DNA from 4 places in the Bradyrhizobium sp. 87 genome. Region 4 is predicted to be linked to each of the others. Evidence: predicted binding sites of a transcription regulator. Region 4 holds the regulator's gene; each other region holds the start of a gene.
The links. Region 4 encodes LexA, which represses DNA repair genes until DNA is damaged. Its sites were predicted from a motif close to TGTTCNNNNTGTGTTCNG; they were not measured.

Region 1: IVB50_RS35215 (PA0069 family radical SAM protein) is a predicted target of LexA. The motif match lies at 5,668-5,685, and genes of this name have one in related genera.
Region 2: IVB50_RS32415 (ATP-dependent Clp protease adaptor ClpS) is a predicted target of LexA. The motif match lies at 3,369-3,386, and genes of this name have one in related genera.
Region 3: IVB50_RS28710 (DUF3072 domain-containing protein) is a predicted target of LexA. The motif match lies at 4,359-4,376, and genes of this name have one in related genera.

What each region holds. Positions count from the first base shown of each region.
Region 1 covers NZ_JADPIQ010000133.1:23,617-31,536, forward strand. Annotated here, with positions in the region: gene IVB50_RS35190 (electron transfer flavoprotein-ubiquinone oxidoreductase) at 1-392, opposite strand, end outside; gene IVB50_RS35195 (uracil-DNA glycosylase) at 528-1,337, shown strand; gene IVB50_RS35200 (glycosyltransferase family 39 protein) at 1,462-2,970, opposite strand; gene IVB50_RS35205 (ribonuclease HII) at 3,069-3,926, opposite strand; gene IVB50_RS35210 (VOC family protein) at 4,004-4,459, opposite strand; gene IVB50_RS35215 (PA0069 family radical SAM protein) at 4,483-5,646, opposite strand; gene IVB50_RS35220 (phosphoketolase family protein) at 5,858-7,920, shown strand, end outside.
Region 2 covers NZ_JADPIQ010000128.1:220,713-228,632, forward strand. Annotated here, with positions in the region: gene IVB50_RS32405 (tannase/feruloyl esterase family alpha/beta hydrolase) at 1-1,599, shown strand, start outside; gene IVB50_RS32410 (ATP-binding protein) at 1,621-2,883, opposite strand; gene IVB50_RS32415 (ATP-dependent Clp protease adaptor ClpS) at 2,880-3,335, opposite strand; gene IVB50_RS32420 (MarR family winged helix-turn-helix transcriptional regulator) at 3,545-4,012, shown strand; gene IVB50_RS32425 (enoyl-CoA hydratase) at 4,030-4,800, shown strand; gene IVB50_RS32430 (methyl-accepting chemotaxis protein) at 4,934-7,015, shown strand; gene IVB50_RS32435 (dihydrodipicolinate synthase family protein) at 7,140-7,920, shown strand, end outside.
Region 3 covers NZ_JADPIQ010000109.1:13,402-21,321, forward strand. Annotated here, with positions in the region: gene IVB50_RS28685 (hypothetical protein) at 165-377, shown strand; gene IVB50_RS28690 (universal stress protein) at 492-1,328, opposite strand; gene IVB50_RS28695 (Do family serine endopeptidase) at 1,538-3,076, shown strand; gene IVB50_RS28700 (hypothetical protein) at 3,344-3,718, shown strand; gene IVB50_RS28705 (DUF6496 domain-containing protein) at 3,725-4,042, opposite strand; gene IVB50_RS28710 (DUF3072 domain-containing protein) at 4,128-4,322, opposite strand; gene IVB50_RS28715 (hypothetical protein) at 4,438-4,659, shown strand; gene IVB50_RS28720 (hypothetical protein) at 4,678-4,887, shown strand; gene IVB50_RS28725 (hypothetical protein) at 5,018-5,266, opposite strand; gene IVB50_RS28730 (hypothetical protein) at 5,362-5,619, opposite strand; gene IVB50_RS28735 (hypothetical protein) at 5,758-5,979, shown strand; gene IVB50_RS28740 (HWE histidine kinase domain-containing protein) at 5,976-7,466, opposite strand; gene IVB50_RS28745 (HAMP domain-containing protein) at 7,480-7,920, opposite strand, start outside.
Region 4 covers NZ_JADPIQ010000075.1:9,061-16,980, forward strand. Annotated here, with positions in the region: gene gltX (glutamate--tRNA ligase) at 1-394, opposite strand, end outside; gene IVB50_RS16615 (glutamine--tRNA ligase/YqeY domain fusion protein) at 561-2,237, shown strand; gene IVB50_RS16620 (nuclear transport factor 2 family protein) at 2,257-2,643, shown strand; gene IVB50_RS16625 (DUF2171 domain-containing protein) at 2,728-2,961, shown strand; gene IVB50_RS16630 (ComEC/Rec2 family competence protein) at 3,224-5,335, shown strand; gene IVB50_RS16635 (hypothetical protein) at 5,474-5,908, opposite strand; gene lexA (transcriptional repressor LexA) at 6,402-7,103, opposite strand; gene glp (gephyrin-like molybdotransferase Glp) at 7,280-7,920, opposite strand, start outside.

The DNA.
Region 1 (7,920 bases), on a different contig from region 4:
TCCGCTTTGCGCGCCAGCCAGCGGCAGACATTGCCGAGCGAGCCGATATAGCAGTGATGATTGTCCATCAGCGGCGGCATGATGAAGTTCGGCAGCTTGATCGCGCTGGTCTCGGTGAACCAGAAGAAGCGGTCGTCCTTGACCTGCGTCTTGAGCGGACAATCGGAATCCTCGCGCCAGTCCGGGATCAGCTTGTCGAGCCCGGCCGGATCGATCACGGCGCCGGAGAGAATATGCGCACCGACCTCGGAGCCCTTCTCCACCACCACGACATTGAGATCGGCATTGATCTGCTTCAGCCGGATCGCCGCAGCCAGGCCCGAGGGACCGGCGCCGACGATGACGACGTCGAATTCCATGGATTCGCGCGGGGGAAGTTCTTCGGTGCTCATCTGATCTCAGCCCTTGAGACGGTCCTTGGTCGATTGCGCCCTCTTGTTTCCGATTTTTCCGGGTAGGACAACCTCGGAAATGCGTTTCGCCGGGGTGCAAGGCGCCCCAAACTGGACTAATAGTCAGACTTTCCGATGATCCCAGAACCCGCACCCACGGTCCGAGAGCTGCTCGCCTTCTATCTGGAGGCCGGAGTCGATTGCACGCTCGCGGAGGAACCGATCGACCGCCTGGCGGAATTGGATGTTCCACCTCCGGCCCCGCGCGCGCCACCTCCAGTCGAGGCCCCACGGCCGGTCGCCGCGCCCGCGGTGATGCGCGGCGAGGCGGCACCTGCGCCCGACATCGCGATCGCCTCGGCGCGCGAGGCCGCACGCACCGCGCCAAGCTTGGAGGCGCTGCGCGAGCTGATGCAGAGCTTTGACGGCTGCGCGCTGAAGCACACGGCGACACGTTTGGTTTTCGCCGACGGCAATCCGCAGGCACGCATCATGTTCGTCGGCGAGGCACCGGGCCGCGACGAGGACATCGACGGGCTGCCCTTCGTCGGGCGCAGCGGCAAGCTGCTCGATTTGATGATAGGAGCCATAGGCCTCAACCGCACCACGGCCTACATCGCCAACGTGATTCCCTGGCGGCCGCCCGGCAACCGCACGCCGACGCCGCAGGAGACGCAAATCTGCCTGCCGTTCATCCAGCGCCAGATCGAGCTGGTGAATCCGGAGGTGCTGGTGACACTCGGCAATCCCTCGACGCAGACGCTGCTGTCGACCCGCGAAGGCATCATGCGTACCCGCGGCCGCTGGTTCGACTACGAGACGGGCGGGCGCACCATTCGCGCGCTGCCGACCTTCCATCCCGCCTATCTGTTGCGCTCGCCGTCGTACAAGCGGCTGGCCTGGCAGGATCTGCGCGCGATCGCGAAGGTGCTGGCGGAGGCGTGAGGGGCCGTACAGCCTTTCGCCGTCATTGCAGGCGCAGCGAAGCAATCCAGAATCTTTCCGCGGAGGGGCTGTGGATTGCTTCGTCGCAAGGGCTCCTCGCAATGACCACCGAAAGAGCGAGCAACTAAGTCCCCTTCGGCCGCACGATGGCCCAGCCGATGCGCAGGAGTTGCTGGCGTCCGGTCACCAGCCATTCGAAGGCGCGCGGGACTTCCGGCACGATGCCGGGAAAGCGCGCGAGGATGTCCGGCGGCGGCGTGCCGGCGGTATCGGAAGCGCGCCAGACCACGACGCCGCCGGTCTCGCTGAATTTGGCCTGATTGATCCAGGGTGTACGCGCGGGCTCGGCATCGATGAAGAGATGCGGCCGGCCGGAATGCAGCGTGATCAAGCTCGCAAGCTGGGTCTCGCCGGCGACCGCGCGCAGGCGATGATTGGTGCGGCGGGCAAAGCTCTCGTCGAAGAAGTCCGAAATCGCGCGGGCCGGCATCGAGGTCGCGATCTCGTTGGCACCGGTCCACGGCAGCAGCAGGACGGCGACCACGACGCCGATTGCGGGCGCCACGACGGCAGCCGCCCAGACCATCCGCAGCATCCTCGCGCGGCGCATCGCGATGAGATCGCCGGCCCCCACGACCACGGCAAGCCCCGACAACACCAGCACGACGCCGGCGCCGCCGACGACGGCGTCGAGGCCCAGCAGGCCGGAGATCAGCACCGCGCCGAGCGCCGGCGCCAGCGCGAAGAAATAGACGAAATTACGTGCGAGCGGCTCGACCGGCGGGCGGTAGATGATCGGCGCCTCCTCGCTCTTGGGCACGAACAGGCCGGTGTTGAGGACGGTCAGCGCCGGGATCGCCGCCGCACCGAGCAGGAGCCCCCCGAGCAGCCAGGCCGCGTGCAGCGCACGGGCATTGAGCTGGGCGACCTCAGGCAGGGCCGGCAGGACGAGCGCCTCGGCGCGCGTCAGCCAGACGGCATAGGGCAATGCCAGCACGGCGACGACCACCAGCGCAAACAGCGGGTCGAAGGCACGCAACGTGCGGCGGCCGTCCGCGGTTGCGAGCGCGAAGACGACGATCAGCAGCAGCAGGAAGATCGCAGCCGGCGTCGTCAACAGCAAGAGGCCGGCCTCGATCGACCAGGCAAACCAGGCGTTGCCGCGGCGCTGTCCGATGATCTGCCAGGAATGCAGCAGCAGCAGCGCCCAGAGCGGTCGCGCCAGCACCAGAGGGCCGAAGTCGAGTGTGGGCGAGGAGAAGGCCAGCAGCGTCATGGTCAGCAGCACGGCCAGCACTGCCTGCTGGGGGCCGACCACCGCGCGGGACAGATGATAGAGCGTGATCAACGTCGCGATCCCGCAGAGCTCGGCCAGCACGTAGACACCGAACAGGTGGCCGCCGGCAGCGCGATAGGCGATGTCGGCGAGCCAGACCGGCAAGGGCGGCCCGAGATCGGTGCCGACCTGGTATTCGCGGCCGAAGGCCAGCAGGGTCGCGAGACTGCCGGGCGGGCTGCGATAAAACACGAGCGCCACGAACAGCCACATCGCGGCCTGGAGCAGCACGGCGATCCAGACGATCAGCCGCGGCCGCGCGCGAATGAGCTCGATGACCAGGGAGGTAAACCGCATGTAACGTCCGAAAGATGCAGCCAACCCGTGAAGCCGGCCCTATTCGCTCACGACTGTTTTGATAAAGGGCGTGACGCGTCGTGGCAACTGAGTCTCGTCTAGAGATTTGCCGACGCGTCGACTTCCAGGCTCGCGTCCACCTGCAGCTGGATCTCGGTCACCGCAAACAGATCCTGCGCCGGCTCGACCGTCCAGGGCATGTGCTTGGCGCGTGCGGCGGCGACGGGGGCGAAGAAGCTGCGGTGGTGGACGGTGGGACCGAGGCGGTTAAGCGCGTCGAGGTGCTCGGGCACGGCGTAGCCCTTATGCTGCTCGAAACCGTAGCCGGGACAGTCCTGCGCCAACGCGCACATCAGGCGGTCCCGCGTTACCTTGGCGATGATCGAGGCCGCTGCGATCGACAGGACGATGCCGTCGCCGCCGATCACGGCCTCGCAATCGCATTCCGTGTCGAGCCGGTCGCGGCCGTCGACGAAGACGTGCCGCGGCTGCTGGGGCAGCGCCACCACGGCGCGCTTCAGCGCCCACAGCGAGGCGCGCAGGATGTTGTCGCGGTCGATGCGGGAGCGCGAGGCGACGGCCACCGAGACCTGGGCGGTCGCGCAGATCTTGCCGAACAGCCTTTCGCGCTCCTCGGCCGTCAGGCGCTTGGAATCGTCGATGCCGCGCGGGATGCGGTCGGGATCGAGAATCACCGCCGCCGCCACCACCGGACCGGCCAGTGGCCCCCGGCCCGCCTCATCGCAGCCCGCTACCGGCCAAACGCCGCGCTTGATCAGCGCGCGCTCACGGCGGAAGCTTGGGGCAACGATGATGGCGCTCTTTGTGCCGGCCAGCGCCTTGGCGATTTTTTTGGGCGCAGCTTTCTTGTTCTCAGGCGCAGCCTTCTCGTTCTTAGGCGCAGCCTTTTTGGGCGCGCCTTTGGCCGGCTTCTTGGCGGATTGATCCCGAATCATGGCCGGGATCGTGCGCAAGCGGCATGGCCTGCGCAATCGGGAACCTCGAACAATTCCCGTTATTCAAGCCAGCCGCCCTATTCCGCCAGATGCACCCGCCGGTCCTCGCCGACGTCGATGCCGGGCGCGACCACGACCTCCCAGGGATGGCCGTCAGGATCGGCGAAATAGCCGGAATAGCCGCCGTAGTCGGTCTCATGTGCTGCCTTCAGCAACGCGGCTCCCTTGCTGACGGCGAAGACCAGCACCGCATCCACCTCCTCACGCGCGCGGCAATTCCAGGCGAGCGTCATGCCGCGGAACGTCGATGGCCTCGGATGATCAGGCATTTTGGCGTCGACCGCGAGTTGATCCCAGGGAAACAACGCGAGCACCGGACCGCCGGTGTCATAGAACGCAACGGTCTCGCCGGTTACATTGAGCCGGCGCGAGAAACCGAGCGCGTCGTAAAAGGCAATGCTGGCGCGGATGTCGTTCACGCCCAGCGTGATGACGGTCAGCCGCGGGATAGGAGCTGGCGGTTCCTTACTCATAGACGCCTCTCTCACTTCGTCCCTCAGAACAGGCTGAGCTGATCGCCGTTCCGCTTCGGCTTGGCAAAATGATCCGTCGTCAGCTTGGCGCGCCGTTTGTTCAGCCCGAGCCTGTCGCAAGCGATCTCGAAGCGGCGGCCGATGGTCCAGGCCATCGGGCCGGTGCCCTTCATGCGCTCGCCCCATTTCGCATCGTAGTCACGGCCGCCGCGCATGTCGCGGATCAGCGTGAAGACGTGGCGATACCGGTCCGGATAGTTCGCCATCAGCCATTCCCGAAAGAGATCGCGCACCTCGAGCGGCAACCGCAGCAACACGTAGGAGGCCTCCTTGACGCCGGCATGGGCGGCGGCATCCAGGATGCGCTCGATCTCGGAATCGTTCAGCGCGGGGATCACGGGCGCGACCATGACGGTGGTCGGAATGCCAGCCTCGGAAAGCTGCTTCAGTGCCTCCAGCCGCTTCGGCGGCGTGGACGCCCGCGGCTCCATGGTGCGCGCTAGTTTCGGATCGAGCGAGGTCACGGAGATCCCGACCTTGGCGAGGTTGCGTTTGGCCATTCGCGCGAGAATGTCGATGTCGCGCACGACCAGCGCCGACTTGGTGACGATCCCGACGGGATGGCCGGCGCGCTCCAGCACCTCCAGAATGCCGCGCATGATTTTGCGCTCGCGCTCGATCGGCTGATAGGGATCGGTGTTGGTGCCGATCGCGATCATCCGCGGCTCGTAGCCCGGCGCCGCAAGCTCCTTCTCGAGCAACGCCGGCGCCTCGGGCTTCACGAACAGCTTCGACTCGAAGTCGAGCCCCGGCGACAGGCCGAGATAAGCATGCGTCGGCCGCGCGAAGCAATAGACGCAGCCGTGCTCGCAACCGCGGTAGGGATTGATCGAACGATCGAAGCCGATGTCGGGAGATTCGTTGCGGGTGATCACCTTGCGCGAGGTGTCGATCCCGACCGTGGTCTTGAACGGGGGCAGTTCTTCAAGGCTCTGCCAGCCATCGTCGAATGCGACGCGCGCCTCGGCCTCAAACCGGCCGCTGGCGTTGGACTGCGCGCCCCGGCCTCGCCTGCGCTGGCGGTCGATGGCGACCGCCAGCTCAGGGAAGTCAGAAGGCGCACCCGCCGGCTCGGAGGGCGCCGTGACCGGCGGGTGCTTGAGAGCATGAGAGGATGCTGGGCTCATGAAGCCAAGATAGCATGTCAAAGGAACAAATCAAGAACACAAACAAAAAACGTGAAAACAACCCCATGCACAGTAGAGCTGCCCAAATTTCGGGCGGGGGTTTTTGACTTCACGCAACACCAGCGTGACCACGATTCCGTTTGATCACGGGAGGGATCGATCGTCGCGGAACATGGTTGATGACGATCGTTGGGTGAAGGTCGGCAAGAACATGACAAATCAACAACAATTGGCCGCAGCGAGCAGCAACCTCGATCTGCTCGACCGCTATTGGCGCGCCGCGAACTATCTCTCCGTCGGGCAAATCTATCTCCTCGACAATCCGCTGTTGCGCGAGCCCTTACGGCCCGAGCACATCAAGCCGCGTTTGCTCGGCCATTGGGGCACGACGCCCGGTTTGAACTTCATTTATGCCCATCTCAACCGCGTCATCCGCGCGCTGGACCTGAACGTGATCTATGTCTGCGGTCCCGGGCACGGCGGCCCCGGCATGGTCGCCAACACCTATCTCGAAGGCAGCTACAGCGAGCTCTATCCCGACATCGCGCGCGATACCGCCGGGCTGCGCAAGCTGTTCAGGCAGTTCTCCTTCCCCGGCGGCATCCCGAGCCACGCGGCGCCGGAAACGCCGGGCTCGATCCACGAAGGCGGTGAGCTCGGTTACGCGCTGGTGCATGCCTATGGCGCGGCCTTCGACAATCCCGACCTGATCGTCGCCTGTGTCGTCGGTGACGGCGAGGCCGAGACCGGCCCGCTCGCCGCGTCCTGGCACTCCAACAAATTCCTCAATCCTGCGCATGACGGCGCGGTGCTGCCGATCCTGCATCTCAACGGCTACAAGATTGCCAATCCGACCGTGCTCGGCCGGATGCGCGACGACGAGATCCGCGATCTCTTCCGCGGGCTCGGCCACGAGCCGCTGTTCGTCGAGGGCGACGATCCCAGATTGATGCACCGGGCCATGGCAGACGCGCTCGACGTCGCGCTCGTCAGCATCCGGTCGATCCAGCAGCACGCCCGCGACGGCCGCAAGAGCGTCGAACGCCCGCGCTGGCCGATGATCGTGCTGCGCAGCCCGAAGGGCTGGACCGGCCCCAAGGAAGTCGACGGCAAGAAGGTGGAGGGCTTTTGGCGGGCGCATCAGGTGCCCGTCGCGAACTGTCGCGAGAACCCGGCGCATCTGAAGATTCTCGAAGACTGGATGCGCAGCTACGAGCCGGAAAAGCTGTTCGACGCGAACGGCGCGCTCATTGCCGAGCTCCAGGCGCTCGCGCCCGAAGGCAATCGCCGCATGGGCGCCAATCCGCACGCCAATGGCGGCCTTCTGAAGAAGGAGCTGAAGCTGCCGGACTTCCGCAGTTTCGCCGTCGAAGTAGCGCAGCCGGGCGGCGTCGTGGCGGAGGCAACCCGCGAGCTCGGGAAATTCCTGCGCGACGTCATCCGCCTCAACGCCGAGGCCCGCAACTTCCGCATCATGGGCCCGGACGAGACTGCGTCGAACCGGCTCGATGCGGTGTTCGAGGCCACCGAACGCGTCTGGATGGAGCCGACAAAACCTTACGACGTGCATCTCGCCCAGGACGGACGCGTGATGGAAGTCCTGAGCGAGCATCTCTGCCAGGGCTGGTTAGAGGGTTACCTGCTCACGGGCCGGCACGGCTTCTTCTCCTGCTACGAGGCGTTCATCCACATCGTGGATTCCATGTTCAACCAGCACGCCAAATGGCTGAAGGTGACCCGGCATCTGCCGTGGCGGCGACCGATCGCCTCGCTCAACTATCTGCTCACCTCGCATGTCTGGCGTCAGGACCACAACGGCTTCAGCCATCAGGATCCCGGTTTCGTCGATCTCGTCGCCAACAAGAAGGCCGACATCGTCCGCATCTACTTCCCGCCGGATGCCAACACGCTGCTGTGGATCGCCGATCACTGCCTGCGCACCTATGACCGCATCAACGTCATCGTCGCCGGCAAGCAGCCGGCGCCGCAATGGCTGTCGATGCAGGAGGCAGCCACGCATTGCGCCGCCGGCATCGGCATCTGGAGCTGGGCCGGCACGGAAGATGCGAATGGCGAGCCCGATGTCGTGATGGCCTGCGCCGGCGACGTGCCGACACTGGAAACGCTCGCTGCCGTCGACCTGCTGCGCAAGGCGCTGCCCGAGCTGAAGATCCGCGTCGTCAACGTCGTCGACCTCATGACGCTGCAACCCAGGGAGCAGCACCCGCACGGCTTGTCCGACCGCGACTTCGACGGCCTGTTCACGCGCGACAA
Region 2 (7,920 bases), on a different contig from region 4:
AATTCCGCTTCAGCGGTGACGCTGACTGAGGATGCGGACACTGTCTGCAAGGGCCTCGTCGGCGGCGCTGACGCCGTGAAGGTGGATTCGGCGACGTTGCTGGCGCCGTCGCAACTGGCCGTCGCCGAACGCGGCCCGACGCCGTCGGGGCGCGTCACGCCCGCCAATCCCGGCTTCTGCAAGGTGCTCGGCCACATCGATCCCACCGATCCCAAGGCGCCGCCGATCAAGTTTCAGGTCAATTTGCCCGTCGAATGGAACGGCCGTTCGCTGCAATATGGCGGCGGCGGATTCAATGGCGTGCTGATCACGGGCCTGGCGCTGCCGCCGGCCTATCCCTTCGACAAGCCGTCGCCGCTCGCGCGCGGCTTCGTCACCTACGGCACCGATTCCGGTCACGAGTCCAAGCCGGGCGAGCCGCCGCAGCTGTTCGCGCTCAACGACGAAGCCTTCGAGAATTTCGCCCATCGCGCCTACAAGAAGGTGCGCGATGCCGCCGTCGCGCTGATGCAGCGCGCTTACGGCAAGGCGCCGGAGAAAATGTACTTCATGGGGTCGTCCGAAGGCGGCCGCGAAGGCCTCACCATGGCGCAGCGCTACCCTGATGATTTCGACGGCATCTTTGCTCGCGTGCCCGTCATCAACTGGGTCGGCCTGCAGCATGCCGGCACGCGTTCGGGGCTCGTGACCATGGGTGATGGCTGGGTCAATCCGGCGCAGGTGAAGCTAGTCGGCGATGCCGTGCGGGCCGCTTGCGACAAGGCCGACGGCTCCGATGACGCGCTGGTGCAAGATCCCGTTTCCTGCAAGGCGGCCTTCAAGGTGGAGACGCTGCGTTGCGCGAGCGGCAAGACGGGCGATCAGTGCCTCACCGACGCACAGATCAAGGCGATCGAGACCTTGCATGCGACCTACAAATTCCCGTTCGCGCTCGCCAATGGCCTCGACGATTATCCGGGCTGGGGCGTGTCGGGCGAGGACACGCCGGCGGTCGGCCCGACCGGCGGCTGGGTCGCGTGGTGGCTTGGCACGGCGCCTCCCGCGCAGCCGCCCGCGCCCAATAATGGCATCGCCTGGATCTACGGCGCCGGCGGCATCCAATACGTGTTCGCGCGCGATCCCAAGCTCGACGTGACGACGTATAAGCCCGAAGCGCACAAGGCGCGGCTGCTCGAGGTCTCCAGCCTGATGGATTCCACCGACCCCGACCTCAGCCGCTTCCGCGCTCGCGGCGGCCGGCTGATCATGCTCGAACATATGGCGGACTACGCGCAAAGCCCCTATGCCGGCATCCGCTATTTCGAGAACGTCGAACGCAAGGTCGGCAAAGCCGAGACGGCCGAGTTCGCGCGGCTCTACACCGCGCCAGGGGTCGACCATGTCGGCTCCGGCGCGCCGGCCAATGTCGACATGCTGAGCGTGCTGGTCGACTGGGTCGAAAAGGGCAGGGCGCCCGGCGATCTGGAAGTTACCGAGCAGAAGGTCGAGGCGCCGTCGTTTGCGACGCTTCGCGCGCTGCCGCTGTGCCGCTGGCCGGCCTGGCCGCACTACAAGAGCGGCCCAGTGACGGAGGCGTCGAGCTTCATGTGCGCGCCGTAGCAGGCGCGCCACTTCGGAGCGTCACCCGGTGGCCATTGCCTGCGCGCCGCCGAGCAGCTGCGCGTTAAGCCGGCCGCCGGAGAACAGCATGTCGTCAAGCGCCTCGTCGATATCGGCCGAGATCACGGTGTTGCCGCCGTCCCGCGCGATGCTTCCTTGCGCCAGCCGCCGCATCAGCTCCTTGATGAAGGCGCAACTCGTGCCCTCGCTGCGTCGGGCAGCCTCCGCGATCACGGCCCCCTCGAGCGGCAATCCCCTGCCGTAGAGCCGGACCAGCTTGCCGCGGCCGGTCTCGTCTGGCAGCGGCACTTCGATGGCTTGATCGATGCGGCCGGGGCGACCCGCGAGAGCTCCCTCGAGGTCCTCCGGCCGGTTGGTGGTCAGGACGAACAGGATGTCGGCGTCTTCCTTCAGCCCGTCCATCTCGTTGAGCAGCTTGTTCAGCATGGATTCCTCACACGGCCCCATGTCATCGCGGTCGCGGGCGATGAGATCGACATCCTCGATCACCACCATCGACGGCTGGAGCAACCGTGCCAGGCTCATATAGGCGCCGAGCAGACCGATCTGCTCGGCCGTGATGATCAGCGTCGTATGCCCGGGCAAATGCGTTGCGAGATAACGGATCGTGTGGGTCTTGCCAGTGCCCGGCGGCCCGTACAGCAAGATGCCTTTGCGTGTCGATTGACCCAGCCGGCGCAATTGGTCTCGGGTGTTGACGAAGGTCAGAACGTTGCGATCGAGCAGCCGCAGGGTCTGCTCCGGCAGGATCACCTCGTCGCGCGCGACCTGCGGCAAGCGATGCACCGTGATGCCGCGCGAGCGACCGCGATAGTCGGAATCGGCATCGAGCGACAGGATCTTGCCGCGATAGGTCCGCGCAGCCTGTACGGCTTCTTCCAATTCACTGAAGCATTGCTGGACGAGAGCCGCGCCTGCGGAACCTGAGGGTACCAGGACTTCGATCCGAATTCCGGGCTCGCGACTGTATTCGCGGTGTGCGCAGAGCAAAACCGCATAGCGGAGATGATCCTGCTCACACAGCCACAGCCCGTTATCCAGACACTTGACCGGGCTCTTCTCGCCTACGTCGACGTCGGAATATTGCAGCGGGGCAATCGCGATCGCATAGCGGCCCTCCTTGAGCAGTCGTGGAATCGACAGCGTTTCGTAGCGCTGCTCCTCGTTCAGTCCCACCAGCCGGATGGCCTTGCCGAAGAGCCGGTCGACGGCGGCCTGGAGATCGACCCGCATGTGGCCGGGAAATTGGCGGATCGTGGTCACGAGTTTGCTGCGCGCAGTGCTGGCAAGGTGCCAATCGAGAATGTCGCATGCAAAGTCGAAATTCTCCTCTCGCTCGTTCGAGGGCTCATCCGCCGCTTGCATTCGCTGCACAGCCAGACCGTGCGGCTGCCGATACGAACGTCGGTCTGTCCCTCAGGCTTGCCACAGAGTTCGCAAGGACTCTTGACCGCCTCTAGCGTGACCTGCAGTTGGTGGCCGGCCAATTCGATGGATTGTTGCGCAGATTTGAAAAGGGCTTCGGCAACCGATTGCGGGTAAGGTCCGCAAACCGCTTTTTCCTTCTGCTCGATCTGGGTGATCAGCGCGGTCGCTTCACGGTCTGATTTGCCGAAAACCTGCCGAAGCAGATCCATCACGAATTGGTCCGGCGTATCATCGTCATTATGAATTATGAGCTGGGTCGGCTGGTTCTCGCCACGCATACTGTTCATCACGAAAGGCCTCCGGGACAATCTATGATTGAATAGAACGAATAGAGAACATAAAGGGAAGCGGCCGTCAAGCGTGACGGCGGCGGCTAATTGCGATTGGTGGGTGAGGTCCTGGTGCGCCGGGGCGGCCCTGTTCCTCGACGACTGCCGCGGCACATGTCCAGCTGCCGTCCTTTGACAATCTGATCCGCCTCGATTATCTATTTCGCATGCGAAATAAAGACGAGGGCGCGAGACACCATCGGTTGATCTACCTGTTGAGCGTGGCGCAGCGGCGCGTGCAGCGCTGGATGGCGGCGCAGCCTTCGAGCGAGGTCACGCCGGCGCAAGCGGGGCTGCTGTTCATCCTCGGCAAGCAGAACGGCGTCCTGATGGGTGAGGTGGGCGCGGCGCTCGACATGGGGCCGGCCGGCATCTCGGGGCTGGTCGACCGTACGGCGGCGGCTAAACTGGTCGAGCGGCGCGCGGATCACGAGGATGGTCGCGCCTGGCGCGTCTGGCTGACGCCGAAGGGGCGGACGGCACTGGCGCAGGCGAAGGCCAGCGCGGCACGGGTCAACGCGGCGTTGACGGACGGATTCACCAGTGCGGAGATCGATATCGTCGCGCGCTGGCTGACCAGCATTCAGGACAAGTTTCCAAGACAGCTTTCAACAGAGCTTTCTAGAGATCCATAGGAATAGAGGAGAGACCCATGACCGAGCACGTCCGGATCCGGAACGACGGCGGAATTCTCACGCTCACGCTGGCACGCCCCGACAAGAAGAATGCGCTGACGGATGCGATGTACGGCAAGCTCGCCGATGCCATCGAATCAGCCGAGCACGATCCGTCGGTCCGCGTGATCCTGATCCGCGGCGAAGGCGACATGTTTACCGCCGGCAACGATGTCGGCGAGTTCGCGGCGGTCGCGGCGGGCAAGTCGGAAGGAAGCCGCAACGTCGTGCGCTTCATCCAGTCGCTGGCGCGCTGCTCCCGGCCCTTGGTGGCCGCGGTGCAGGGCCGCGCCGTCGGCGTCGGCACCACGATGCTGCTGCATTGCGACCTCGTCGTGCTTGCCGCCAACGCGCAATTGTCGACGCCCTTCGTCAGCCTCGCACTGGTGCCGGAAGCAGCTTCCAGCCTGCTGATGCCGGCGCGCATCGGCTATGCGCGGGCCTACGAGATGTTCGCGCTGGGCGAGACGGTGCCGGCCAAATCCGCGCTGGAATGGGGGCTCGCCAACCGCGTCGTGCCGCTCGACAAGCTCGATGCCGAGGCGCTCGCGCTGGCGCAGCGTCTTGCCCGTCAGCCGGCCGGCGCACTCACCGCCACCAAGAAGCTGATGCGCAACGGCGAGACGCTGGTCGCGCAGATGAATGCCGAAGGCGAGCAGTTCGGGCTGCGCCTGCGCACCGCTGAGGCGCGCGAGGCCTTCACGGCGTTCGCGGAACGCCGCCCGCCGGATTTCACCAAGGTTGCGTGATATCCGGGACTGCGCTGAGGCTCGTCGGGCCGGAAACTCACGCCCATTCGATTAAAACCTTAACGGAACATTGGCATGTCGCGGGCAAGGTGGCGCTCGAAAGAATAGGCCCCCGACCCAGGCCCCCGACACCATGGCAATGTTTAAGAAATCGGTAAGTTCGCTCCTTCTGACCTTGATGGCCCTGCTGGCTGCGGGTGCGCTGGCCTCCACGGCGATCCAGATGGTTGGGGCGTTCGGCCGCTATAGCGACAGCCTCGAGACCGCGCGGCTTGCCGCGGCCGACAAGGCGATCTTCCATGGCGTGCTGGCGCTGCGCAACAATCGCGGCGATGCCCAGAGCGCGATCCTCGGCGAGGATGATCCGCGAGCAAAACTCGAGGCGGCGGAGAAGGCCGAGCAGGGCGGCTATGACGCCATCGGCGCCGCGCTCGCCACCGTCGATTTCGCCCGCCGCGACGAACTCGCTGGCACATTGAAGCAGGGCTGGAGCGCCGCCGCGCCGCAGTTCCAGCTGTTCTACGACGAGGCCAAGCGCCCGCGCGCGGAGCGCAAGATCGAGCGCACCAACTCCTGGTATGATGGCGTCACCAAGGTGATCGAAACGGCCAACCTCGCTTCCACCGCGGTGTCGAACCGCGCCTGGATGGACGACCCCTTCATCGCCCGCATGATCCAGGTCCGGCGCTTCGCCTGGCAGGTGCGCGATCGTTATGGTATCCATTGTTCGTCCCTTCGCTCCAACGTCAACGCCAGCAAGCCGCTCGACGACGCTCAGAAGCGGTCAGTGGCGCAATGGGATGGCACGATCGCCTCCGGTTGGGCGGGCATGGCCGAGTTGCTGGCCGCGCCCGGCGTGGCGGCGGAGCTGGTGACGGCAGCGGCGGACGCGAAGGCCAAGACCGACGGTGCCCTCAAGCAGATCGGCGACCTCACCAAGAATTTCGACGGCAGCGGTAAGCCCGCGATGCCCGCCGCGGAATGGAATACGCTGTGTCAGTCACCCTTTGCGTCCATCGTCGCGGTGGCGAACAAGGCGCTCGACCAGTCGATCGTCCGGGCGGAAACGGTGCAGGCCAAGGCGCTCACCAATCTCGTCGTGCAGTCGCTCGCGTTCCTGCTCGCGCTGGCCGTGACCCTGACCGGCGTGTACGTGGTGCGCAATCGCCTGATGCGCCCGGTGCGCGCCATCCTGGACGCGATCGCCAAGATCAGCGCCCGCGACTACGCGACGCCCGTCCCGCAATCCAGGTATCCCGACGAGTTTGGCACCATGGCGGCCGCACTCGAAAGCCTGCGCGAGAGCGCGGCGACCGCGGAACGCCTGGGCCAGGAGCGCGAATCGCAGCAGGCGCTCCAGCTCGCCCGCTCCGGCACCGTCGATGCGGCCTGCCGCAGTTTCGACGACACCGTGCAAGCCGTCATTCACAGCGTTGCGGCGTCGACCAAGGAGCTCGATGCCACCGCGACTGACGTCCGCTCACTGGTTTCGGAATCGAGCAGCCAGACCGCGGCGGTCTCCTCCTCCGCCGAGCAGGCCACCAACAATCTCGAGACCATCGCAGCGGCGACCGAAGAACTCTCGGCGTCCGTCGGCGAGATCTCCGCGCAGGTGCAGGCCAGCGCCCGCGAGGCCCGCGAAGCCGTGTCGCAGGCAGCGCAGACCAATGCGACGGTCGAAATCCTCGATCAGACCGCTGGCCGCATCGGCGAGGTCGTGAAGATGATCAACGCCATCGCAGGGCAGACCAATCTCCTGGCGTTGAACGCCACCATCGAAGCCGCGCGCGCGGGCGAGGCCGGCCGCGGCTTCGCCGTGGTCGCCGGCGAGGTCAAGAGCCTCGCTTCGCAGACGGCGACGGCGACGGAAGAAATCTCCCGCCAGGTCGCGGAGATCCAGGGCGCGACGGGCCAGGCGGTCGCGGCCATCCGCGCGATCGGCGGCGCGATCAGCGGCATCGACGAAAAGATGACGGCGATCGCGGCAGCGGTCGAACAGCAGCGTGCGGCCACCACCGAGATCTCCCGCAACTTCCAGCAGGCCGCGCAGGGAACCCGCGAGGTCACCGACACCATCGGCAGCGTCGCCAGGCTGAACCAGGAGACCGGCAATGCCGGTTCGGTCCTGTCGGTGTCCGTGACGAAAATGTCCGCCGACGCCGATCGTCTCCGCGTCGCGGTCGAGGGCTTTTTGGGCGCGGTGAGGACCGCATAGCTTCGACAATCTTCCGTCCTTACGTCGCGCGATCGGCATTGCCGCCGATGCGCGCGGCGGGTACATCTGTGGCGCTGTGCGAGCGTCGCGGCAGATGTAAGAGATATCAGGGATGGAGAGTTCGATGCCGGTCACGCCCCACCACAAGGCCCAGCGCCCCTATCGCGGCGTGTTCCCGGTCGCACCCACCATCTTCGACGAGCGCGGCGAACTCGACCTTGAGGGACAGCGTCGCTGCATCGATTTCATGATCGACGCAGGCTCGAACGGTCTGTGCATTCTCGCCAATTTCTCCGAGCAGTTCGTGCTCACGGATGCCGAGCGTGAGACCGTGATGCATGCGGTGCTGGAGCATGTCGCGGGCCGCGTTCCCGTGATCGTCACCACCACGCATTTCAGCTCGGCCGTCTGCGCCGCGCGCAGCCGGCAGGCCGAGGCGGCCGGTGCCGCCATGGTCATGGTGATGCCGCCCTATCACGGCGCCACCTTCCGCGTGCCCGAAAAAGGCGTCGTCGAATTCTTCAAGGTGCTGTCGGGCGCGATCAAGATTCCGATCATGATCCAGGATGCGCCTGTCGCCGGCACCCCCCTGTCGGTTGAGCTACTCGCGCGGCTGGCGCGCGATTTCGCCAACATCCGTTATTTCAAGATCGAGGTGCCGGGCGCGGCTGCAAAGCTGCGCAGCCTGATCGACGCCGGCGGCAGCGATATCGAGGGTCCCTGGGACGGCGAGGAAGCGATCACGCTGCTCGCCGATCTCGATGCCGGCGCCACCGGCGCGATGACCGGCGGCGGCTATCCCGACGGCATCCGCCAGATCGTCGATCCCTATTTCGCCGGCAAGCGTGAAGAGGCCAAAGCCGCCTACGAACGCTGGCTGCCGCTGATCAACTACGAAAACCGCC
Region 3 (7,920 bases), on a different contig from region 4:
TCCGAAGCGTTGAGTCCGCGCTGATTGGAACTTTCGCCTCGATACGCGTTTGCCTAGAAACAAGCGAGTCAAGCGCGCGGCGGGCGCAGCAAATCTTTTGCACAACCGCCATCGCCCTGACGCAAATAAGGGCAATAAGCTCTGTGAATGCGAGGGAGGGTCTCATGGACAACGTACGTCGCTACCGCGCGCTAGCGTCCCTCTGTCGTCAGCAGGCCGCCTACCGGCCGCTCCAGAGCTGGGAACTGCTCGGCCAGGCCGAACATTTCGAACATCTCGCCGAAGTCGAACTCAAGGCGCATTTCGACGCGTGCAATGCGCAACAAGACGAGGACGGCGTCGAGGCCACGGCGTGGGAGAGACCCGCCGCGGCGTGACGGTCCAACTTGTTCGAATATGACCTGAACTTGCCAACGCCGGCACCGCTCAAGACGCGGTTGTCAGCCCGAACGACAAGGCTTGTGACCGGCCCGACCTGGATAAGCCCTCGATTAATGCGACATCAGCGTCGGGACGGTCATGGCTTCCAGCATGGCGCGGGTGACGCCGCCGAGGAACCGTTCTTGCAAACGCGAATGGCCGTAGCCGCCCATGATCAGAAGATCCAGGTTCTCATCGGCTGCCAGCGACAGCATGGTCGGCTGAATGTCAGAGCGCGCCGCCGACAGGTTGACCGTGCGGGTCGACAGTCCGCGCCGGCCGAGATGCCTTGCCAGATTGCGCGTCGAGACTTCCTCGGGAACCATATCTGTTTCGTTGATCGCAATGATCACGATCTCCTCGGCGCGGGCCAGGAATGGTGAGGCGTCGCGCATAGCGCGCGCGGCGAGGCGGCTGCCATCCCAGCAGATGCCGATCCGTTTCGCCTTGAACGCTCCATGGAAGGTGTAGGGCAGGAAAAGCACCGGGCCACCCGCCTGGAACAGGATCTCGCCGGGCACATCGTTGTCGAGTGAGCCTTGCGCCGGATCCGGCTGGAGCACGATGCTGAGATCGTGCAGCCGCGCCATCTCGCCGAGCAAGCCGACCGCATCCCCCGGCATCGCCCCGAGTGGGTGGCATGTGTAGGAAATGCCGGCGTTCATCGCTTTGCTCTTGAATACCGCGAGCGCCGCCTCGGCCCGCTCCACTGCACTCTCGCGCTCCATCTCGAACACCGCCGCCACCGCAGCGCCGCCCTCCACGATATAGGCCGCACTGGTTGCCACATAGCCAACCGCAACTGCATCGAGATGGGCGTTGAGGCCCGCTGCGAGCGAGATCGAGCCGTCGATCACCGGGCGGATCGGCCGCTCGGTGGGGATGTGGACGAGAATGTCTTTGTACATGACGTGCCTCCGATGGACATCATCCGGTGGCCGCAGTCTTCCACGGTGCGCATGGCCCGCGTTGAGCTGCATCAAACGTGCAGCCTTGACCTTTGGCCGTATCGCCGGCCCGGCTACTTTGCCAAGATTTAATCGCGTGGACGGGACGCTGTAAGGTGGCGGCCACCATGTTGGGTGCAAGGCGACTTACCCAACATGGACATATCGACATGAGCGATCACGTCAATTCCGACACCACAACGTCCCGCAAGGTCCTGAGGCCGCGCCGGCTCGCGCTGCTCGGCACCGTGGCCGCGCTTGGCGTGGCCGTGCTGGCGACTGCTCCCGGCTCTTCGCCGTTCAGCGCGACCTCCTTCATTGCGCCCGCCCAGGCCGCGGAGACCGCCGCGACACCGCCGGGCTTCGGCGACCTCGTCAGCATGGTCAAACCCGCCGTCATTTCGGTGCGGGTCAGGATCGACCAGAACAATGATAAGAGCGCGATGCTGCAACAGAACCGGATGGATTCGGACGAGGCGACGCCGTTCGACCAGTTCTCGCGGCAATTCGGCTTCCGCGGCCCGGGTGGCATGGAGGGCATGCCGCGCCAGCGCCGCCAGATGATCACGGGTGAGGGCTCCGGCTTCTTCATCTCCGCCGACGGCTATGCCGTGACCAACAACCACGTCGTCGATCACGCCGAATCGGTGCAAGTGACGATGGACGACGGCACCATCTACAGCGCGAAAGTGGTCGGCACCGATCCGAAAACGGATCTCGCGCTGATCAAGGTCGAGGGCAAGAAGGATTTTCCGTTCGTCAGATTCTCCGACCAGAAGCCGCGTATCGGCGACTGGGTGGTCGCGGTCGGCAATCCCTTCGGCCTCGGCGGCACCGTGACCGCCGGCATCGTCTCGGCCAGCGGCCGCGACATCGGCAATGGTCCCTATGACGACTTCATCCAGATCGACGCGCCGATCAACAAGGGCAATTCCGGCGGCCCGGCCTTCGACATGAATGGCAACGTGATCGGCGTGAACACTGCGATCTTCTCGCCCTCCGGCGGCTCGGTCGGCATCGGCTTCGACATTCCGGCTTCGACCGCAAAGCTCGTCGTCGCACAGTTGAAGGACAAGGGCGCGGTCACACGCGGCTGGCTCGGCGTCCAGGTGCAGCCGGTGACGTCGGATATCGCCGACAGTCTGGGCCTCAAGGAGGCGCGCGGCGCGATCGTCGACAATCCGCAGGACGGCAGCCCGGCGGCGAAGGCGGGCATCGAGGCGGGCGACGTCATCACCGCCGTCAACGGCACCGCGATCAAGGATTCCCGCGATCTCGCCCGCACCATCGCCACCCTGGCGCCCGGCACGTCCGTGAAGCTCGATGTCGTCCACAAAGGCGACAGCAAGACGGTGACACTGGCGCTTGGCGAGTTGCCGAACGAGCGGCAGGCTAGGGCCGACGAGGGCAAGTCGCAGCCAGATGCCGGCATGCCGCCGCGTCTGGGGCTCAGCCTGGCTCCGGCCGGCGACGTGCAGGGCGCCGGCCAGAAGGGCGTCGTCGTCACTGAAGTCGATCCGCAAGGGCCGGCCGCGCAACGCGGCATCCAGACCGGCGACGTCATCCTCAATGTGGGCGGCAAGGCCGTCGCCAATATCGGCGATGTCCGTTCGGAACTGGCGCAGGCGAAATCGTCCGGCAAGCGCAGCGTGCTGCTGCAGGTCCGAAGCGCACAGGCGACCCGGTTCGTCGCGGTGCCGCTCGCATAAGGCGAACGTCGATCGGCGCAACTCCAAAAAGGCGGCCTTCTGGCCGCCTTTCCCGTTCGCCTTCAGGATTTCCGCAGATCGCCGATAACATTCTCGTTAACGGCAGGGAGGATGACCCGGTTTCGTCCGAAAAAGCCGTGTTCGCTCATCACAATTGCGGATCTCGTACAGACTCGGCGGCAATGAAGCCGCCGACGATTGCAAGCGTGGAACTTCGAACTTGCCGCCGCTGAGCCGGCCGGCAATTCGTATTTGATCGGTGCCGACATGGATCGATTGAAGCTCTCGCTGAGAAGTGCGCTGCTTGTGGCGCCGTTGGTAGCGCCACTCGTGCTATGGGGTGGAAACGCTCTCGGGCGCGACGACGGCCGCTACGCGGACTCACCTCTCAAGCCGTGGTTCGACGGCCTGCGCAGCCATCTCGGTCCGTGCTGCTCGGATGCGGATGGGTTTGCGGTCGCCGATCCCGATTGGGACTCGCACAATGGACATTACCGCGTGCGGCTCGACGGCGAGTGGGTCGAGGTACCGGACGAAGCCGTGATCACCGAGCCGAACCGGGCCGGCCGCACCATGGTGTGGCCGGTGAAGACCGCGTTCGGCGTTTCGATCCGCTGCTTCATGCCGGGCAGCATGATCTGACTGAGGTCAGCGCGACCGTTTGGAGGATTTGCGCTTCGACGTCTTCTTCGAACTCTTTCTCGAAGTCTTCTTGGATGTTTTCCGAGATGTCTTCTTTGACGTCTTCTTGGACGTCTTTCGTTTCGCGGCCTTCTTCGGGACCTTCTTGCCCTTCTTGCGCGCTTTCGACAGGCCGATCGCGATTGCCTGCTTGCGGCTCTTCACGCGTCCGCCTCGACCGCCCGGTCCGCTTTTCGCGGTCCGCTTCTTGTAGCGCTTCATCTCGCCTTCGACATCGCTGCCGGACCTGCGCGAGTAGCGGCGCTTCTTTGCCTTGCGTGCCATGCATGTTCTCCCTTGGCCTGGGAAAACAATCCGGGACAGGCATGGTTCCGAAAGTGCAAGCAACGTTCCGGATAGGCGACCTAGCCTAGAACGAATCCGCCAGCTCGATCTCCGCTTCCAGCACCTGAATGCGCCGTGCTGCCTCGCTGGAGGACAGATCCCGCGCGTATTGCGCGGGCTGATACGCCTCTTCGCTCAGCCGTTTCAGCCGGAGGCCCTGCGCCCGCGTCATCTGCTCGGTGAGGAAAGACTTGGCATCGTATTTACCTTGAACCTGCATGTCGCTTCTCCCTTCTGAAATCGTGACTTGACTATATGTTCTTATTTTGTTCTAACAAGCCATGGACAACAGAATTAATGAAATTCGACGTAAAATCAGCGCCTTGAGGCTGGAAATGGCCGATGTCGAGGCGGCCGTACGCGAGCTCGTCGAGCGCGATCGGGACTGCACGGAGAAGGCCCTGGCGCAAATGGATCTGCGCCGGAAAATCAATCTGCTGATCGGCGAATGGAAGGCTGCAGGTGGCGGCGATGTCCTGCCGAATGTCCGCGATAGGATGCGCCTTCGTTCCGCGAAGACATCAGGTAGTCCTCTGCGCGTGATCGCGAGCCGCTGAGAGCCTTGGGAGCGCACGGTGGAGGATGTCCCGGATGCATACCGGATTCTAAAGCTGCGCGCCGAGATTCTCGAACTGGGCTCTGCCATCCGGCAGCTGCAACGCGAGGGGCTCGACGACGCCGCGGCCCAGCTCTTGATCGCGCGCAAGCGCGCACGACTCGACCATCTGGTGAAGTCAGATCCTGCAGGCGTTCATCCTGACATCCTGGGCAGCCATCGTAGCTGAAGCCTGCGCGCAACGCGAGGTGCGGGGCTCGTCGATACCGCATGTTGACGAAGCGGCCCGAGAGAAGTCTGTTCGAATCCGAAAGCAAAAGGCCCCGCGATCGCGGGGCCTTCGTGTTTTCGCCGAACGCCTACTTGGTGTTGCTCATACCGGCCTTGTTGTTCGTCATGGTGCCGCCCTGGTCGGAGCCGGGGCCGGAGCCGCCCTGACCGGAGGGATCAGCACCCTTGGAGGACTTGGTGTTGGCGCCCGTGGTGGTCTGCGACGTCGACATCGATGATCCGTGTTTTGCCTTATGCGACTTGGCCTGCACTGCGAACGGTGCGGCGGCGAGGCCGGTTGCCAACATCACGGCAAGAGCGAGCTTGGTGGTCTTCATCTGCGGGAACTCCCTGAGTTGAATTGACGCAGGCAGCAAACTGCCATTCGTCGCAGGAGTTCCGAACGAAGAAATTCCGGTAAAGCACGCATAGTTCAAGATTGCTTGTCCTCGGCGAGGATGAATACGACGCCGGTCAGTGTCGCGCCGATCGCGAACGTCGTCACCAAGGTGAGGGCGAAAACGACCACGGCCTGCCTTCCGCCGTGACTCAGCAAATTGGCGACGCCGGAATTGGACAGCACGAGCAAGAGGCTGAAAGCGAGTCCTAAGGCTGCGCCCATCATCGCGTGCGTCATCAGCTTGACGAGCCCGCTGGGAGAGATCAGGTCAGACGACTTCTTCGCGCGCATGGAACTCTATCCCAATCTCGCATGCAACGCCTGCGACACGCGCCGGTTCCACCCGCATGAAGGAATTGTCATCATCCGCTTCATCCGACGTTCATGCCGGGTGGGCGAGAATGACCGCGCAACACGGGAACATTCGATATGGGTAAGGTGGTCTTTCTCTATCGCTCTCTGGCTTATCGTAACGCCGCTGCGGACATCCTCCGCAAAGCGCGCAAGCTGCCCCGCGGCGCGGAGCGAAGCGCGGCGTGCCGCTATGCCAAGGCTCTGCGCGATCTCGCCCAAACAGAAGCCTGGCTCGAAGGACGGGTCGCGCGCGAGCCGCAAACGACGCAGCGCAGGAAGAGTGCGGCCTCCGGTTAGCCGGAAGCGCGCTGCAATTCGGCGGAGCTGGCGGCTTCGAAGTTGCCGGGCGCGGTCGTCGCGGCAGTCTTGCGGACCAACGGCACCTCGAGCCGACACAGCAGACCCTCGGCGCGCCAATCGAATCGCGCCTGCCCGCCGAGCTGGGACTCGACGCTCGCAAGCAGGCTACGCGTACCAAAGCCGCGGGATTTTGGCGTCATGACGAGCGGGCCGCCGGATTCCTCCCAGGTCAGCGTGAGCAGCTCGTCCTCGACCTGCCAGCCGATTGCGAGCCGTCCCGTCCGCGTCGAGAGCGCGCCATATTTCGCCGAGTTGGTGAAAAGCTCATGCAGCGCCAGCGCCAGCGTCTGGGCGGTTGCCGGCAGCAACTGAACTTCCGACCCCGCCAATTTGATCTGGCCGCCGAGGGAATAGGGCGCAAGCTCCTCGTCGATCAGCTTCGAGAGTTCGGCGCCCTGCCAGCTCGATAGCGACAGGATCGTGTGCACGCGCGCCAGTGCATTGATGCGTCCCTCGACGGCGCTGACATAGGCTTTGACCTCGTCGGCGCGGGTGAGGCGCACGATCGATTGCGCCAGCGCCAGCGCATTCTTGGCGCGATGATCGACTTCCCGCGCCAGGAGAGTCTGCCGTTCCTCGGCGCGCTTGCGTTCGGTGATGTCCACCGTCACGCCGCTGACGCGCATGACCCGACCGCTATCGTCAACCGTGGCGGCGGCCGTGCCGACACACCAGCGCACATCGCCGTCGGGCCGCACGATGCGGAACTCCGTTTCATAGGAGCGCGTGCCCTTGTTGAATTCGGCGATCGCCTTGCGCAACTGATCGACGTCATCCGGATGCAACAGCGCCTGAACGTTGGCCGGATTCACCTCGAAGCTCTCCGGGCCAACACCAAAGATGCGGTATTGTCCCTCGTCCCACATCCAGTCGCCGGTGATCCAGTCCCAGTCCCAGGAGCCCATCTTGCCGGCGGCGATCGCCATGCTGCGCCGCTCTTCGCTCTCGCGCAGCTTTGCGGTCGAATTCTCCAGCTCGGCGGTGCGTGCACGCACGCGGTCCTCGAGATCCTGGTTCAGCCGTTCGAGCTCGCGCGTCTTGCGATAGAGCTCTGCAAACACCTTGACCTTGGCGCGCAGCACCTCCGGCACGACCGGCACCGGGACGTAGTCGACGGCGCCCATCTCGTAGCCGCGCAGGCGGTCGATGTCGCTGACTTGAATGGCCGAGATGAAGATCATCGCGGTCTTCTGGAAGCGCGGATGCTCGCGGATCATCGCGGCGAGCTCGAAGCCGTCGAGCTCGGGCATGCAGACGTCGACCAGGATCACCGCGATCTCGGTCTTGAGCAGCACCTCCAGAGCCTCGCGACCGGACGAGGCGATCACGAGGTTCTGGCCGAGATCCTTCAGGATCACCTCATAGGCGAGCAGCTTGGCCGGCTGGTCGTCGACGAGGAGGATGTTGACCTTTTCGTGGTCCATACGGGCATCCAACTCAGCGGTGCAGCCACATGCGGATTGCAAGCAGCAATTGATCGGTGTTGACGGGTTTGGCGAGATAGTCGGACGCGCCGGCCTCGAGGCATTTCTCGCGGTCGCCCTTCATGGCCTTGGCCGTCAACGCGATGATCGGAAGACGGGCGAAGGTGGGGTTTTCACGAATGACGCCGATGGTCTGATAGCCATCCATCTGCGGCATCATGATGTCCATCAGCACGATGGCGATCTCCGGGTTGGATTCGACCAGGGCCACCGCCTCGTTGCCGGTCGTGGCCGTCAGCACCTTCATGCCGCGCCGCTCCAGCACGCTCGACAGCGCGAAGATATTGCGGGCGTCGTCGTCGACGAGCAGGGCGGTCTTGCCGATCAGGTCTTCGTCGGAACTGTTCAGCTTCTCGAGCATGCGCTGCTTCTCGATCGGCAACTCCGTGATCAC
Region 4 (7,920 bases):
GATCGCGGTCGCGCCACAGGCCGTCATAGAGGCGGGTGCGCCCCTCTTCGCGCGCCTTCTCGCGCATCGCGGTGAGCTCCTCGGCGGTGGCGTAGCAGCGATAGGCCTTGCCGTCGGCGAGCAGCTGCTCGGCGACCTCGCGGTGGCGGGCGGCGCGGCTGAACTGGTAGATGACGTCGCCATCCCAGCCGAGCTCCAGCCATTTCAGGCCGTCGAGGATGGCGCCGATCGCGGCCTCGGTGGAGCGCTCCCGGTCGGTGTCCTCGATCCGGAGCAGCATCTTGCCGCCGTGCTTCTTCGCATAGAGCCAGTTGAACAGCGCCGTGCGCGCGCCCCCGATATGGAGGAAGCCGGTCGGCGAAGGAGCGAAACGGGTGACGACGGGAGAGGTCATTCTTGGCAGGGCCTATGCATTGGAGGCGCTGGTATATAACAGGACCGGAGCATAACTAAAGCCCGGCAGCGGACCGCCAAGGGTTGCTTGAGACCTTGCTTAAGCCCTTGGCTCAGCCAAGGGAATTTGGCAGAAGGGCCGCTGATTTCCCTACAGGATTTTCGTAATGACAGAACCGGTGGCGAACGAGGTTGGGCGCGATTTCATTCGTGACATCATCCAGGCCGACCTCAAGCAGGCCAAATACAAGGAGATCGTGACCCGGTTCCCGCCGGAGCCGAACGGTTATCTCCATATCGGCCACGCCAAGTCGATCGCGCTCAATTTCGGCATCGCCCAAGAGTTTCCGGGCCGTTGCCATCTGCGCTTCGACGACACCAATCCGGTCAAGGAAGAGCAGGAATATATCGATTCCATCCAGGCCGACGTGCGCTGGCTCGGCTTCGACTGGGGCAAGAACCTGTTCTTCGCTTCGGACTATTTCGACCGCCTCTACGAATGGGCGGAGCAGCTGATCCGCGACGGGCTCGCCTATGTCGATGACCAGACCCAGGAGCAGATTCGTCTTGCGCGCGGCACGCTGACCGAGCCCGGCAAGAACTCGCCGTTCCGCGATCGCACCGTGGATGAAAACCTCGACCTGTTCCGTCGCATGAAGGCGGGCGAATTCCCGAACGGCGCGCGCGTGCTGCGGGCCAAGATCGACATGGGGGCGGGCAACATCAATCTGCGCGACCCCGTGCTGTACCGCATCCTGCATGCGCACCATCCGCGCACCGGGACCAAATGGAGCATCTATCCAAGCTACGACTATGCCCACGGCCAGTCGGACGCCATCGAAGGCATCACGCACTCGATCTGCACGCTGGAGTTCGAGGACCATCGGCCGCTCTACGACTGGTTCATCGAGAAGCTGCCGGTGCCCTCGAAGCCGCACCAGTACGAATTCGCGCGGCTGAACCTGACCTACACGCTGCTGTCCAAGCGTGTGCTGACCCAGCTCGTCCGCGAGGGCCATGTCGCGGGCTGGGACGACCCGCGCATGCCCACCATGGCGGGCATGCGCCGCCGCGGCGTGCCGCCGGCCGCGCTTCGCGAATTCGTCAAGCGCATCGGCGTTGCGAAAGCCAATAGCGTGGTCGACGTCGGCATGCTGGAATTCTGCATCCGCGAGGAATTGAACCGCACGTCGCAGCGGCGCATGGCGGTGCTTAAGCCGCTCAAGGTCGTGATCGAGAATTATCCCGAGGGGCAGACCGAGGAGCTCGAGGCGATCAACCATCCGGATGATCCCTCCGCCGGCACCCGCAAGATCACGTTCGGCCGTGAGCTCTATATCGAGCAGGACGACTTCATGGAGAACCCGCCGAAAAAGTTCTTCCGTCTGTCGCCGGGCAACGAGGTGCGGCTGCGCTACGCCTATTTCGTCAAGTGCATCGGCGTGATCAAGAACGATGCCGGCGAGGTGGTGGAGCTGCGCTGCACCTACGATCCCGCGACCAAGGGCGGCAACGCGCCCGATGGCCGCAAGGTCAAGGCCACCATGCACTGGCTGCCGGCGGCGACATCCGTGCCCGCGGAAATCCGCATCTACAATCAGCTGTTTGCCAAACCGAGCCCGGACGCCTCGAACTTCACCGCCGACCTCAATCCGCAGTCACTGGAAATTCTTGCTAATGCCCGCGTCGAGGCATCGGTCGCGGAAAGCAATTCGACCGAGCCGATGCAGTTCGAGCGCCAGGGCTATTTCGTGCGCGACAAGGACTCGACGTCCGACAGACCGGTATTTTCCAGGACTATCGGTCTGCGCGACACGTTCGCGAAGGAAGTTGCCAAAGGCTGAAAAGAGCTGCGAGGCCACAATGAGCAACGAAGCCGACGCTATCGTTTCCGCCATCATCGCGAAATGGCGCGCCGGCTTCGCCACGCTCGATGCGGCCGCGCTCTCATCGCTCTATGCGAGGAATGCCTTCTTCTTCGGCTCCAACCCAAAGCTCTACCGGGGCAGGGCCGGCGTCGCAGACTATTTCAACGGCCTGCCGCGCTGGCGCAAGCCGAGCGCGGTGTTTTCCGAGGTGACGGCGGCGCAGGCAGGTCCTGATCTGATCAATATGGCCGCCACCATCTCGTTCGATCTCGCCGGCGAACGCCCCGATTTCTCGGTCAAGATGAGCTGGGTCATCATGCGCGAGGACGGCGACTGGAAGATCGTCAATCACCATGCTTCGTCGCAGGCGCCGCTGATCTGACGAGCGGGCACACGGCTTCGTCATTCTCGTGAGAGAACGAACGTGCTCCCCGCGCGTTGGGGTGGGTCCAACAAGGAACCCACCATGCAGAACATCGCAGAGCATATGGAAGTGATCGGCGCCGACGGCGTCCACATCGGCACCGTCGACAAGGTCGAAGGCAATCGCATCAAGCTGACCAAGAAGGACAGCGGCGAGGGCAGCCACAAGGGCCATCATCACTTCATCGACAAGGGCCTCGTCGCCGATATCGAGGGCAACAAGGTCAGGCTGTCGGCCAAGGCGGATGTGGCCGTGACGATGGAAGAGGAAAAGTAGCGGCCGCGCCCCTTCGTTCCTGATCCGTACCGCTATCCGCCCACCTGCACGTTCCGGTAGCTTCTGGCTTCGTTGCGTATCATCGAGTGCAGGGAATGGCGGAGCCGGGCCGGCCGGTACGATCGCAGGGATCGCGGGGACGTGGCCCGCGGGCCGCGCCGCGTCCGCGGGCGGCCTCGCGCCTGCAGGCCTCGACCTCTGGACATCGCTGGCCGAGACCCTCCGCGCCTGGCTGCGCGCCGAGGCGGGCGCCGGGCGGCTGTTGCCGTGGGTGCCCGTCGCGTTTGGCTGCGGCATCGCGCTTTATTTCTCTGCCGATCATGAGCCGGTGCTGTGGGTCGTTGCCACGACCGCCATCGCGCTCCTGCTTGGCGCGGCTCTGTTGCGGCGGAGCCGGCTGTTCGCCCCGGCCATCATGATCGCGGCGGTCGCGGCCGGCTTTGCCGTCGCAACCTGGAAGACGGCGCGCATCGCCCACCCGGTGCTGGCAAGGGCGCTCTATTCGGTGTCGTTGTCGGGCTTCGTCGAGGCTCGCGACATCCGCGAGCGTACCGATCGTTTCGTGCTGCGCGTCACGGCGATGGAGGCGCAGCGCAGCGACGTCAGGCTCGAGCGCGTGCGCCTGTCGGTCCGCAAGGGCACCGCGCCGGAGGTCGGTAGCTTCGTTCAGCTGAAGGCACGGCTGATGCCGCCACTCGCGCCGGTGCGGCCCGGCAGCTACGACTTTTCGCGTGACATGTTCTTCCAGGGCATCGGCGCCTCCGGCTTCGCGATGGGCGCCATCACGGTGGCGTCGCCGCCTGAGACCGGCGGCTTACGGCTGCGTTACGCGGCCTTCATGCAAGGCCTGCGCGATGCGATCGATGCCCGCATCCGGGCGACGCTCGACGGCGACAATCGGGCGATCGCGACCGCGCTGCTCACCGGGCGGCGCGATGCGATCACCACGCCCGTCAACGATGCGATGTTCATCTCCGGCCTCGGCCACGTGCTCTCGATCTCCGGTTATCACATGGCCGTCGTTGCCGGCGTCGTGTTCTTCGCGGTGCGCGCGCTGCTCGCTCTGATCCCCGGATTGGCGGCCGGCTTCGCCATCAAGAAATGGTCGGCCGCCGCCGCGCTGGTCGCCGCTGCGTTCTACCTGCTGCTGTCGGGCGCGGAGGTCGCCACGCAAAGGTCGTTCTTCATGACGGCGGTGGTGCTGATCGCGGTGATGGTCGATCGCCGCGCCATCACCTTCCGCACGCTTGCTGTGGCTGCGCTGATCGTGCTGGCGGTCGCGCCGGAAGCGCTGGTGCATCCGAGTTTTCAGATGTCGTTTGCGGCAACGCTCGGCTTGGTCGCACTGGTGCAGATCGACATGCCCAATTTGTTTGCCTCGCCGGACAATTCGGCGACTGCGCGCATTGCGATGTGGGGTCGGCGCGAGATTGCGATGCTGTTCATGGCTTCGCTGATTGCGGGACTTGCGACGACGCCCTATGCCGCCTTTCATTTCCACCGTGTCACGCCGTTCGGCGTGCTCGCCAATCTCGGCGCGATGCCGGTGGTCTCTGCGCTGGTGATGCCGGCGGGGCTGTTGGGGCTGCTTGCTGCGCCGTTCGGGCTGGACAGCGTGTTCTGGTGGCTGATGGGGATTGGCATCGAGTGGATGGTCGCGGTCTCGCGCTGGGTCGCGGCCTTGCCGGGCGCGGTGGGCCGCATCCCGGCGTTCGGGATCGCGCCGCTGATCGCGGCGAGCCTGGGAATCATTGTGCTCGGCTTGTTGCGCACGCCGCTGCGCTGGTCCGGCGCCCTGGTGCTGCTGGCAGCGATCCCCTGGGGACTGTCGGCGCGGCAGCCCGACATCCTGATTGCCGGGGATGGCGCCAGCGTCGCGGTGCGGGGCAGGGACGGATATCTGCACCTGATCAGGACGAACAAGGACAGCTTTCTGCTCAAGGAATGGCTCGCTGCCGACGCCGATCCGCGCGATGCGGGCAGAGCCTCGCTTGCCGATGGCGTGTCCTGCGACGAATCCGGCTGCGTGACGCCACTGGCCGACGGGAGGCTGGTCGCGCTGGCACTGCGCGTCGACGCTCTCGCAGACGATTGCAGTCGGGCCGCCCTGGTGGTGACGACACGTCCCGCGCCGCCCGATTGCGCGGCGATGGTGGTCGATCGGCAGCGGCTCGCCAGCCAGAGCGCGCTGGCGCTGACGCAGCGTGGTGACGGTTTTGTGGTTCAGGCAGTGAGGGCGAGAGGCACGAGCCGCCCCTGGTTGCCGGCCGGCGCCGGCGAGGATGATTTCGACGGCAGCCTCGCGCCAAAGTCGACCGCGCCTCGCATCAAGGACGCAACGCCGGCGGACACCGACCTGCAAGCCGACGATTGATCTGATGGTGCGGAGCAACGCAGTGGTTCGGTGCGTCCGTTCGGATTCGCGGGGTGCAAACCACACCATCTCGCCGGCCACGGCCGGCGATGGCGATTCAATCCTGACCTCCGACTTCGTAGCCGGAGGGCGGCTCTGTCAGCCGATCGGCAGGTGCGTGACGGTCGGCTGCCTGTCGGCGGTGATCTGCGCCTTGTGCTCGCGCTCGGTGACCGACTGAGTCACCGGCAGTTGCAGCACCGTCGCGCGCTGGCCTTCGACGAGCTGCGTCACCAGCACGTATTTGCCGTCGGGGAATTCGATCGCATCATGATGGCGGTCGGGAACGTGCGGATCGATCTTGCCGAACTTGCCCACGCGGGAATTGATGGTGCGCGTCCAGATCCAGCGATTGTCGTAGCGGACGTCGTCGGCGAAGGCGAGCTCCGTCCCCGGCAGCAGGCAGACGGCAACAGACGGATCGGCTGCAGAGGCGAAGCCGCGCGTCGAGGTGCCGCGGAAGCTTGTCGTGACGATCGTCTCGCCGACTTCGGCGGGGCGCGACGCGACGGCATGTAGGCTGTAGTCACACATCGGGTGCTCCTCATGCTGGGATAGCAACCCGCGTCTCTTATCGAGGCGCAGGCCTCTATCAGAGTGGAAGCACGAACGCTCTGCTTGGTTGTGGGCAAATCTGCGGCTGGCTTCCGCAAGCCGCGATCACATTATCTTTCCCGAATTCAATAGGAACAAAGCTCGCCGCGATGCATTCGGGAGGCGCGTACGCGAACATTGCCAACTTGGCTGCAACGGCCGAACTTGACCGCTGGTCGCTGTTTCCTCGAACAACCGAGCCGCGAAGCGGTGCTGCTTGAAGCGGTGCTGCTTCGTCGGCGTGGCGAGGAGCCAGCGTTGGAGGAGGGGCCGGATAGTCTGTGCAGAACCAGAAAGGCTATCCAGCCGGAGCGGACGATGATCCGCTCCAATCTCTGACCGGCGATGCCGATCGGAAGCGCGCGAGGCGCCAAGCACCTCCGGCATGAAGTGCTTCCGATATGAAGTACTGCCGATAGAAAGACTCCCGGTATCAGTACTTCCGGTAAAGCCCGATCAGCTTGCCCTGAATCTTCACCCGGTTGGGCGGCAGGATGCGGACCTCATAGGCCGCGTTGGCGGGCTCGAGCGCGATCGAGGCGCCGCGACGGCGGAAGCGCTTCAGCGTCGCTTCCTCGTCGTCGATCAGCGCCACCACGATGTCGCCGGTATCGGCGCTCTCGTTGCGCTGGATCAGGGCCATGTCGCCGTCGAGAATGCCGGCTTCGACCATCGAGTCGCCGCGCACTTCCAGCGCGTAATGCTCGCCCGAGCCGAGCATGTCAGGCGGTACGCTGATAGTATGGCTGCGGGTCTGCAACGCCTCGATCGGCGTGCCGGCCGCGATGCGGCCCATCACCGGCACCGCGACGGGACGTTCGCCCTCGTCAGCGGGCAGGCTCGCGCTCGCACGCACCTTGCCGAGATTGCCCTCGATGACGCTCGGCGTGAAGCCGCGGCGGCTGCCAGCGGCTGCCTGGAGCTCCGGCAGCTTGATGACTTCAATCGCACGGGCGCGGTTGGGCAGGCGTCGGATGAAGCCACGCTCCTCGAGCGCCGTGATCAGGCGATGGATGCCCGACTTCGAGCGCAGATCGAGCGCATCCTTCATCTCGTCGAAGGAGGGCGGCACGCCGCTTTCCTTCAGACGCTCACTGATGAACCGCAGAAGCTCGTATTGTTTGCGCGTTAACATCTCGACCAAAGTCCCCCGGTTGATGTCGTCCGATTCCGAGACGCTGAATTCGGCCATAAGCCGCTGCATGCTCGAAACAAATCATGAACAGACACTATATGTTCGATACATGTTCCGCAACTGCTTAATTTACCGTGAACAGAGCAAAGTGCGCGGAACGCGCGTTGCGGGGGCGCTCAGACGGGGAGCCGCAACACTTCGCAAGCCGTGCCGGCTTCGGCCTTCGGCGCGAATGGTGCGCGGACGAGAAGTACCTGTGCTGCAGCGAGATTCGCAAGCAGCGAAGAGTCCTGATGATTGACGGGAACAACGACGCGTGTGCCATCGTCACGCTCCTCAAGATGCGCGCGCAGATAGTCCTCGCGCTGGTCGTTGGCGCCGACGTCGCGGCCGAGCACGGCGCGTTCACGGCGATGGTGAATCACTGAACGGCCCGACAGGGCGCGAATCAGCGGCACCATGAACAGGAAAGCGCACACGTAGGACGATACGGGATTGCCCGGCAGGCCGATCACACCCATTGCGCCGAGTCGCCCGTGCATCATCGGCTTGCCTGGCCGCATCGCGATCTTCCAGAACGCCATCGCGATGCCTTCGTCCCGCAGTGCCTGCTGGACCAGATCGTGGTCGCCGACCGATGCGCCGCCGGTCGTGATCAGGACGTCGGCGCCGCTCTCGCGGGCGCGGCGGATGCCGGCGGTGGTGGCCTCGAGCGTGTCGGCGGCAATACCGAGGTCGATGGTCTCGGCGCCCTCGCTGCGGGCGAGCGCGTGCAGGGCGTAGCCGTTGGAATAGACGATCTGGCCGTGGCCGGGCG